2 regions of the Xanthomonas fragariae genome follow, and region 1 is predicted to be linked to the other one. Evidence: riboswitches for the same ligand, from Rfam matches in the RefSeq annotation. Region 1 holds a riboswitch; the other holds the start of a gene.
What was found. Region 1 has a riboswitch for cobalamin ahead of btuB (TonB-dependent vitamin B12 receptor). Riboswitches for the same ligand answer to the same signal wherever they lie in the genome.
Positions count from the first base shown of each region.

Region 2: another riboswitch for cobalamin. It lies ahead of metE (5-methyltetrahydropteroyltriglutamate--homocysteine S-methyltransferase); the one in region 1 lies ahead of btuB (TonB-dependent vitamin B12 receptor).

Region 1 is NZ_LT853882.1:963,553-968,829, forward strand. It holds gene clpB (ATP-dependent chaperone ClpB) at 1-2, shown strand, start outside; gene PD885_RS04400 (hypothetical protein) at 521-1,351, shown strand; partial or broken gene PD885_RS20465 (PLP-dependent transferase) at 1,386-1,534, shown strand; cobalamin riboswitch at 1,561-1,781, shown strand; gene btuB (TonB-dependent vitamin B12 receptor) at 1,897-3,774, shown strand; gene PD885_RS04410 (type III PLP-dependent enzyme) at 3,799-4,986, opposite strand; gene PD885_RS04415 (IucA/IucC family protein) at 4,983-5,277, opposite strand, start outside.
Region 2 is NZ_LT853882.1:689,520-694,796, forward strand. It holds gene PD885_RS03125 (Abi family protein) at 120-1,031, opposite strand; cobalamin riboswitch at 1,519-1,762, shown strand; gene metE (5-methyltetrahydropteroyltriglutamate--homocysteine S-methyltransferase) at 1,972-4,263, shown strand; partial or broken gene PD885_RS20395 (choice-of-anchor X domain-containing protein) at 4,543-5,145, shown strand; partial or broken gene PD885_RS03145 (IS5 family transposase) at 5,260-5,277, shown strand, end outside.

The sequences.
Region 1 (5,277 bases):
GATTGTCGAGTCCTGAGTGCCGATTGGTCGGCCGCGGTCCTCGCGGCTGAGCGCTCTACTGTTTTGCTGTTCGGAGCGATTGGGCGGTTTCGAGATGGAGCTCGGATAAGGCAAAGCACTCTTCAGGTAGGGTTGGGGCGACGAGGATGCGGTGATGCCTCACCGGGGTCCCGAGTTTTGTTGGCAGCTCTAATGGCCTTTCGAAGGGGAGGAATAATGAAAAAGATCGCATCGAGCGGTTGGCAGTCTGTCAGCAGTTCCGATCCCGTACCTTCCGACCCTTGTTCCTGACGATCCGTCAAATCGCACAGGTCCGCCGGCACAGGCCGCATGGGAAGGCTTGCCGAGCCGGCGTGCCGCCGGGTCTTTGAAAAGGGCAGCTGTGAGGCTGCAGGCAGCGACGCGCGGCCGCCAGGTGCGCCGGCAGGTCCGGATCGCTAGCCAAAGCCAGGGCGTTGTCTCCACGACAATCCGTGCTCCCCGTGATCCGCTGTCATTGTCTGTCGCACCGGGAACTTTCGTGTCGGATATCCAGCAGCACATGCAGCCAGCCGCGACTTTCACCCGGGTGTCGGTGCCGGATGGAATGCTTGACATCCATGGAACGCACGATGGTAAAGCCCCACGTGCACACCAGGAACTGGCCCAGAGTGCTGCTCCGGGCGCTGCGGTGATAAATGGCGGCTATTTTGTCCACAAGCCCGGATTGCAAACGGACTGTGGCGAGACCATCGAGAGTATCGGTTGTCCGGTCGGACAGGTCGCCGGACGGCAGGATTTCATAGCGATTCCAGGACCTTGGGTGTCCGACTACGGCACGATCACGGCTAATGGAGCGCCCGTATTGAGTGGTGCACCTTTACTCGCGCTCGAAGGAAGGTCCCGGCCGATCGAGGACGCAGACAGGTTTCAGTACTTCATCGACGGCAAGGATGACCCGCTCAATCGCCTCGCAGGCGCGCTGACGCATTCCAGTAATGCCAATGAGCGCGCTGCTGTCAGCCTGCTGCCTACCCGCTTGTCCGGAGCCACTAAAGTGGTCCTGCAAACATTGACAACGGGCGGAAACCGGAAGGCTGGCGTTACCATGGCCCAATGGCAAACCATCGCTGAGCTCGCGGCGCAAAGCGTGGCGGACGCATTGCGACCAGGGCATACGGGTGCTGGCGCATCGACATTGAACCTCGACGGTGGCGGCTCTGTCTTTCTGGGCATTCGGCAAATCGATGGTGTCAAGATGTTGGCGCGCGGGGGCTTGCCGGACCAATCCGTGCGGCCAGTTGCCAACGTTATGATTTCCGAAGCGGGCGTCGCTGGCCCCGTGCCTGGCATACGACCGTACAGCCGCTAGCTCGGGTCTTCTGCCATCACGCATCCAGGTGCCGGGCAATATCTACAGCCGCATCATGAATCCGGCCAACGATGTGCTGGCGCAACGCGTCGCCGCGCTGGAAAGCGGCATCGGCGCGTTGGCGCTGGCGTTAGGGCAGGCGGCGGTGACCTATGCGATCCAGCCATCGCCGAGGCTGGCGACATAAGAGGCGCGCCGGCCAATCCTGATACCATGCGTGCCCTTGAGGTGATTGCCGGTTAGCCATTCTTAAACGGGAATCCGGTGCGTGGATCGTCTTGGCGAGACGCAATTCCGGAGCAGCCCGCGCAACGGTGGACGAGGTCAGATGCCGCAACACGCCACTGCGCGCACGCATGGGAAGGCGCGGCATCGGAGGCGCAACCTTCCACTCGCGAGCCCGGAAACCGGCCTGAGGGATTTACCCGGCACGCGGTGGGCGTGGCCTTGATCGTGTGGCGCTGCTGCGTCGACCGTCTGGCCCGTTGCTGCTTGTCGCCCCATTGCCCCCGCGCGGGTAGGCGCGGTTCCAGGAGCAGCAGCCGATGTCCTTTTCTTCAGTTTTGCCGCCTCGTGCCGTGTTGGCCGTGGGCCTGTCGTTGTGCTTTGCCAACCGGGCGCAGGCCGAGGCTGCCATCGATCTCGATGAGGTCGTGGTCACCGCCTCGCGTACTGCGCAAACCCAGGACCAGACGCTGGCGCCGGTCACCGTGATTGACCGCGCGCAGATCGAGCGTCGCCAGGCGAACGCGCTGCAGGATCTGCTGCGCGGCGAAGCCGGCGTGTCGCTGGCTAATAATGGTGGTCCAGGCAAGGCGAGCTCGCTGTTCCTGCGCGGTACCGGGTCCGATCATGTGGTGGTGCTGATCGACGGTGTGCGCATCGGCTCGGCCACCTCCGGCGGTGCGGCGTTGCAGGATTTGCCGATCGAGCAGATGGAGCGCATCGAAATCGTGCGCGGTCCGTTCTCCAGTCTCTACGGTTCCGAAGCGCTGGGCGGCGTGATCCAGATCTTTACCCGTCGCCCGCACGGCAGCTTCGTGCCGACCTTCAGCGCCGCGGCCGGCAGCGACAACGCACGCCGCTACAGCGCGGGCGTGGCCGGGCGCAGTGAGGGCGATCTGAGCGAGACCGGCGGTTGGTATTCGGCCAATGCGGTGCACGACCAAACCGATGGCATCAATGCGTACCTGGACACCAGCTCCAGCGACTACGATCCGGATCGCGACGGCTATCGCAACGATTCGTTGAGCGTGCAAGGCGGCTGGCGCTTCAATCGCCAGTGGGATGCCGACGTGCACGCCTTGCGTGCGCGCAGCCGCAACGAATACGACGGTTCGGCGTTCGGCGGCACTGTGTCCAAGGGCGTGCAGCAGGCGGTCGGTGGCCGGGTGCGTTACGCGCCGACCGATGCGTTCACGCTCACCGCCAGCGTCGGCAGCAGCACCGATCTGGGCGATGCGTATTATGAAGGTGCATATGTGTCCACCTACGACACCCGTCGCAAGCAGAGCGCGTTGCAGGCCGATATCAATGCAGGCCCGGGTCTGCTCACGGTTGGCTTCGATTGGCAGCGCGATGAGATCGCCAGCAGCGACACCTACGATGCCGATAGCCGCAGCGATCGTGCTGCCTTTGCGCAGTGGCAGCAGACATTCGGCACGCAGTCGTTGCAGGCCAGCCTGCGCCGCAACGACAACAGCCAGTTCGGCGGCAAAACCACCGGCAGCCTGTTGTGGGGATGGGATTTTGCCCAGCATCTGCGCCTGACCGCCAGCTACGGCACCGCGTTCAAGGCACCGACCTTCAACGAGTTGTATTACCCAGACTACGGCAACCCCTTGCTGCGGCCGGAAACCTCCAAAAGCGCCGAGCTCGGCCTGCGCGGCAATGGCGATTGGGGCACCTGGACGCTGAGCGCGTTCCAGACCCGCATCGACGATCTGATTGCCGGCGACGCGTCGCTGGTGGATGCACTGCATCCGTTCGGGCAGCCGAACAATATCGATCAGGCACGCATCCGCGGCGTGGAAGCCGGTTACGACACCGAGCTGGCCGGCTGGACCGTGCGCAGCGCGTTGACATGGCTGCAGCCGCAGGCCGATGGCGAGGTCAACCATGGCAACTGGCTGCCGCGGCGTGCGGGTCAGAGCGGTCGCATCGATGCCGATCGCAGCTTCGGTGCGTTGGGCGTGGGCGCAAGCCTGTTCGGGTCTGGCAAGCGTTTCGACGACCTGATCAACACCGAGCGTTTGGCCGGTTATGGCCTGCTCGATCTGCGCGTGAGTTATGCGATCAACGCCGATTGGACCATCCTGCTCACCGCCAACAACGTGTTCGACCGCCACTACGAAACCGCACGCTGGTACGCGCAGCCAGGGCGCAATTATCTGCTTACCTTCCGCTACCAACCGGCGCAGTAACAGCAGCGATCGCACCGACTGGGCTCAAGGAAAAAACACCATCTGCGGCGGCGGATGCATCAGGAATTGTTGATGCGAAATATTCCACGCATACGCACCGGCCAAGGGGAAGGCCAAACAGTCGCCCGGTGCCAGCGCCGCGACGTGCTGATTGCGTGCCAGTACGTCCTTGGGCGTGCACAACTGGCCAACCAGCGTGACCGGCGTGTTGCGCAGCACCGGCGCGCGATCGCCACGCAGCACACGGAACGGATGATCGTGCGCTTGCGCGGCCGGGGTGCGGAAGTGATGGGTGCCGCCGCGGGCGATCGCAAACCACGCGCCGTGGCTGCGTTTGAGATCCAGCACTTCCATCAAGTACCAGCCGCAGCTGGCGCTGACATAGCGGCCCGGTTCCAGACGTAGACGAAGATCGGTGCCGTGTTCGCGTAGTAGTGCAGGAAGCCCGGCGCAGAAGCTGGCCCAATCGAACGACGACTGCGGCGACAGATAATCCACACCGAAGCCGCCACCTGCATTCACCCGCAACGGTCCAAGTCCATAGGTCCGCCGCCACTGCTGCACGGTGCGCAGGTAGGCGGCGACCAGATGCAATTGCGCGCCAGCGTCGCGCTGGTGCGACATCAGGTGGAAATGAAAGCCTTCCAGACACAGCGACGGGCTGGCACGCAGCTGCCGCATTGCCGCGTCCAGATCCTCCGGGTCCAAACCGAAGGGTGATGGTTGCCCACCCATCATCAAACGCGTGCTCTGTGCGCCGGGCACGGCGATATTCATGCGCACAAACACTGGCACGCAGCGGCCGGCCTGCGCCGCAATGGCGGCCAGACGTTCCAGTTCGTCCAGGCTTTCCACATGCACGGTGCAGTTGGGCAGCGCGGCGGCCTGGGTAAGCTCGGTATCGAGCTTGCCTGGTCCACCGAACAACAACGCGGCCTGCGGTTGCTGCGCATGCAGCCAGGCGAGTTCGCCGCCGGATGCAGCCTCCAAGCCCTGCACATGCGGCGCGAGCGTACGCAGGATCGGCGGCTCCGCATTGGCTTTTGCCGCATAGAAAAACTCGCATTGCGCCGGCAGCTGCGCGCGCATCCATGCTGCATGCGCGTCCAAGGCAGCTAAGTCGTAAACATACGCGCAGATCGGGCCATCGCTGCGTTCGCGCACGCGTGGCAGTGCATCCATCAATGCAGCGGTGTCGATGCCCAGGCTCATGCCGCCACCTGCCGTGCTGCTGTGATCGGTGGAATGGGATTGGGCAGCGCGGTGTAATCGGATTGACGATCCGCGCGTTGCCACAGCCGCGTGCCCAGGTTGTTCTTGCCGGGCAGTGGTGCGCCGTCGATCAAGCCCTGCAACGCGGCTTGCGCGCCATGGCGTCGCTGCCAGTGTGCAGCGATCTCGCCCACGCATTCCCACAGGCGCGCTTCGAGCGCGGCATCGCCCTCGGTGAGGTGGAAGATCGCTTCGGCCAGATTGTTGACCAGTGCGCAATACGCCACGCGA
Region 2 (5,277 bases), 270 kb from region 1:
GGCCTCGCCTTGCGCAGTCGCAACTTAACAATCGGGCAGGCAATACACATACTTCAAACGCTCTATCGAGCATCACTTGCAAGTATGGCCGCGTGCCAAACGCATGCCAGGGCAAACTTCTATTGCCACAGCGCGTGGGTCTCCCAGTTGTCCGGAGCCCCCATGCTGGCTCTACGCGACGGGTCGACCAGGAGAGGTCGTAGATGATCGCTTACCGTCGTCCGCCAGTGCGTGATATTGGCCGCAGTGTCTTTGAGAAGGTGGTTCAACACGCACAGCATGAAGAACAGGCGTGTTTGTGGAACCGTCGAAGACGTGCCTGCCCAGACTCCGTGCCTGGGCAACTTCGGCGACACGCCAAGAACCCGATTCCACAAGCGACCGTGATGCGCCGCAATGTTGCGGACCACAGAGACGGCGTGAAGCCAGCTGAGCAGAACCGGTATATCCGTGTGGAACTCAGTAGCAATTGCGGCTTGATCTACGCTATGCATGGCACGCACCAGTTTGGACAGCGTGCCCAGGGACATCACCTCGCTGGCCATATAGATAGGCACTTCGGGGAAAGGTGGGATGGTGTATCGGCACTTATAGTGGTCTATGAACGTCTCCCTGGCACGGCAGACCTGCTCGTCGACCTTACTTAACCAGCTTTCGTGCCAGTTGCCTTTCCCACCGTCAGGTCGGAAGTTAGCCGCATTGCGATGGGCAAAGCTCCCATAGGCGTGAGCCAGCCTGTAGGTCACTGCCGTCCGGGCGGCCACTTCGATATGCCCGATGGCTTCGCCTACGAGATGGCGCAGATGACGATCAAACTCATAAAGCCTGAGCGCGGTGTCGATGCTCGCGCCTGGCAGATAGGTGTCGCTACCTGCCACTCGCAAAGGAAACAGGTAGCCCATCAGGCGGTAATAGCCGACCTTGCGCAGGTAAAGCTCTGCTTTGACAGGATCGACGATAGCCAGACCTCGGCCCTGCAACTGCCGGATCTGCTGGGCGTAATCCAACGCCTCCTTCGTGTACTGCACCATCCCTGCCCCCGTTGCCCAAGGCAAAAAAACCCGCCAAATTGCGCTTCCAGCAAGAGCTGTAGAGGCGTGGCGGGTGTGTTAGGGAAATTCTGCACCATTCCGCCCTACACATCAACAAAATTTTAGCCGGAGATAATATGTCCGCTTCTGGCAAGAGGCATCACGTTCAGCGTGAAGCCTTTTCACCTGTCAAGAGTACGAGGCCGCCCTGCCCAGGCAACTTCTAGGTAGCGTGCCCCAGAGCGAATAGCGGGCGAGAACTTCAAGGCGTTTCGCCATCTGGATGTCCCGCTCAATCCCACAGGAAGCTGCTTGGGAAGCGCGCGTTGCGTTGGAGCAAAAACGGGCACTAGATCAGCAATTCAAAAGCAAATCACGGTGACGATTCACTCGCTGGAATTACACGCATTGCTAGCGCTACATGGGGGCGCAACTTGCAGATCATGCGGGCATCCACAGTTTTGCTTGACCACCGCCACGTCTGCGCCTAATCTGCGCACGCCACGGTTTCCATCGCTTCATTCGGATGAAGCGATGGGATTAAACGGGAATCCGGTGAAGGGTGCTATCTGCATCCCATTCCGGAGCTGCCCCGCAGCGGTGAATGGAAACGACCTTCGTCAACAGCACTGGACCGGCCACGGTCTGGGAAGCGACGGACAGTAGGCACTCCGTGCATTTGCACGGCGACGTCCATCAGCCCGAATACCGGCCCTGGCCGGGGGACACGACCGTCCTTCGTTTCGACCTGGCGCTCTGCGGGGAGCGGCCGGATCCGTGCGCCGCCTGCATGGTGGCGTGCGTGTCCGTCGTTGCCCGTCGATTGCCGGCTCGCCCGCGGGGGCGAAGGTCGCTGGTGTGGCGGGCCTGCGTGCAAGCGCGGAGACGTTGCGCGGTTCCTTCGTTCCTCAATGCCACCCATGCAATGAGGACATGCAACATGACGATCGTGACCAATCTGGGCTTCCCGCGCATCGGCGCGCGACGCGAGCTCAAACAGGCGCTGGAGCGCCACTGGCGTGGCGAAAGCGACGCTGCCGACTTGCAGGCCACTGCACGCACGCTGCGTGCGCGGCACTGGGAACTGCAACGCGATGCCGGGGTGGATGTACCGCCCAGCAACGACTTCAGCCTGTACGACCACGTGCTCGACACCGCGTTTCTGTTCGACGCGATTCCGCAGCGCTATCGCGCGCTCACCGAGCGCGACCCACTGGCCGGTTACTTTGCAATGGCACGCGGCCATCAGGCCGATGGCGTGGACGTGCACGCGCTGGAAATGACCAAGTGGTTCGACACCAACTACCACTACATCGTGCCGGAACTGCATGCCGACCAGACCTTCGCGTTGCGCGGCGACAAGCCGGTGGCCGAGTTCCGCGAAGCGTTGGCGCAAGGCATTCGCACACGGCCGGTACTGCTTGGCCCGGTGAGCCTGCTGTTGCTGTCCAAGACCACCGATGGCAGCGACCGGCTCGCCTTGTTGGAACGCCTGCTGCCGGTCTACGCGCAGTTGTTGGCGCAGTTGCACGACGCCGGTGCGGAATGGGTGCAGATCGATGAGCCGGCGCTGGTGCTGGATCTGGATGCCGCTGCACAAGATGCCTACCTCACCGCGTATGCGGCACTGGCCAATGGCCCACGTCCGAAGTTGTTGCTGACAACGTATTTCGGTGCGTTGGACGACAACCTGCGCCTGGCTGCCGCGTTGCAGGTAGATGGCCTGCATATAGATCTGGTGCGTGGGTTGGAACAACTCGATGCGGTGCTCGGCGCGCTACCAAGCGAGCGTGTGCTGTCGCTTGGTCTGGTCAACGGCCGCAACGTGTGGCGTACGCCGCTGGATAATGCCCTGACCTTGGCCCGCTATGCGCGAGGGCATGTGGGTGCCGACAACCTGTGGCTGGCACCGTCGTGCTCGCTGCTGCATGTGCCAGTGGATCTGGATGTGGAGAAAAGCCTCGATACAGATCTACGTAGCTGGTTGTCGTTCGCCAAGCAGAAACTCGGCGAGCTGCGCACGTTGGCCGATGCGCTCGATGACAAACCGCACGCCAACGCCGCGCTTGAACAAACCCGCGCCGCCGTGGAGGCACGTCGCTCCTCACCTAAAGTGCACCGGCCTGACGTGAGCAAGCGCCTGGCAGCATTGGATGGCGATAGCGCGCGGCGTGCATCGGTCTATCCGCAGCGCCGTGTGGCGCAGCAACAGGCGTTGCAATTGCCGGCGTATCCTACCACCACGATCGGTTCGTTCCCGCAGACGCACGAAGTGCGCGAAGCGCGTGCGCGCTACAAGTCCGGCAAGCTGTCGCAAGAACAATACGATGCGTTTTTGCGCGTACAGACCGAGTCGTGCGTGCGCTTCCAGGAAGCCATCGGGCTGGACGTGCTGGTGCACGGCGAGTTCGAGCGCAACGACATGGTGGAATACTTCGGCGAACAGCTCGAAGGCTTCGCCTTCACCAAGCTGGGTTGGGTACAGAGCTACGGCTCGCGCTGCGTGAAGCCACCGATCATCTACGGCGACGTGGCACGCCCCGCGCCGATGACGGTGTATTGGTCGCAGTACGCGCAATCGCTGACCGAGCGCCCGATGAAGGGCATGCTCACCGGCCCGGTGACGGTGCTGCAGTGGTCGTTCGTACGCGATGACCAGGAGCGCGCGCAAACCTGCCGGCAGATTGCACTGGCCTTGCGCGATGAAGTGCGCGATCTGGAAGCGGCCGGCATCGGTGTGATCCAGATCGACGAACCTGCAATCCGCGAAGGCTTGCCGTTACGGCGTGGCGACTGGGCCGCGTATCTGGAGTGGGCGGTGGAGAGCTTCCGCATTGCCGCTTGCGGCGTGCGCGATGCCACCCAGATCCACACTCATATGTGCTACTCCGAGTTCAACGACATCATCGCGGCGGTGGCGGCGATGGATGCGGATGTGATCTCGATCGAGACCTCGCGCTCGCGCATGGAGTTGCTGGATGCATTCGTGAAGTTCCAATATCCCAACGAGATCGGGCCGGGCGTGTACGACATCCATTCCCCGCGTGTGCCCGATGCAAGCGAGATGGTGCAGCTGCTGGAAAAGGCACGCGCCGTGCTCAAGCCCGAGCAGTTGTGGGTCAATCCGGATTGCGGTTTGAAAACGCGTGGCTGGGATGAAACCCGCGCTGCATTGCAGGCGATGGTGGATGCGGCGCGCACGCTGCGTGCGTCGTTGGCGAAGGCAGCCTGATCGGCGAAGGCATCACCCAAGCATAGGCCAGAGGGCAGCGCATCCGTGCGCTGCCCTTCTTTGTTTGGGAGAGGGAGGCGTGTTCGCGATTTCGATCACATTCTTTTACGTTCGTTGCGCGGGAATTGTGTGCAGCGTGTGAGGTGCTGCAGCGCACAGCAGACTTGGCACACCAGCGAGGTATAACCATCGGCGAATCGCAGCGAGGGGTCGCTGCCTCCGATGTCGTCGCTATGCGCGGCGGCATCGCTTCTGCAACGCTCAAGGGGAGATGTCGCCATGCCGAGGCCGTCGCTGTTGTCGTTCGTGTGCACTCTGTCGCTCGTGTCCGCACCGCTGGCCGCGGCCGAGTTACAGCCCAAACAATTGGCTGGCCCACCGGAGGAGTTCGCGCAGATACGCACACCCGATCCGGCGGAATCTGCCATCCTGTCGAAGAGCGCATTGCTGCCGGTGGAGTTGGCCCCGGCGGGTAGCTCTGCGCGCTGGCAAGGCACGTTGCCGGTGGAAAACGGCCACCTGCGTTTCATGGTGTTGGCTGGCGATCACGCATGGGATGCGGCAGTGACTGCACCGAGCGTTGCCGGGGCACGTACCGCTGCTGCGACACCGCTGCTGTAAGCACAAAGCACGCTGCTTGGAACTGCAGAGAGCGGCATCGGCGGCATGTGCTATGCGCAGGATTCGGCGCAAAACGGTGCGTGGTTGCTAACCCTGCAATCGGCCTCGCCGGTGGCGCAACGCGGCTATGTGTTGATGGAGGGCGATGCGCGCACGCAGCTGGCCTCGTCCGTGCGTCATCGTCGGCAGCAAGTCGGTCGATCGCTCACGCTCAACGCACTGCTCAGCGGTAACGACACGCGCGGCGCCACCCTACTTAGTCGCCCCTGAAAAACCCCAACCACCCAACGACCGCAAGGCCTTGATGTCTGCACCGGCGTGCCAGAACTACCAGTGTTCGCTACGCTGAAGGCTGGTTTCTGGCAGTTTCCGCCCATGCGTACACGCCGTCCT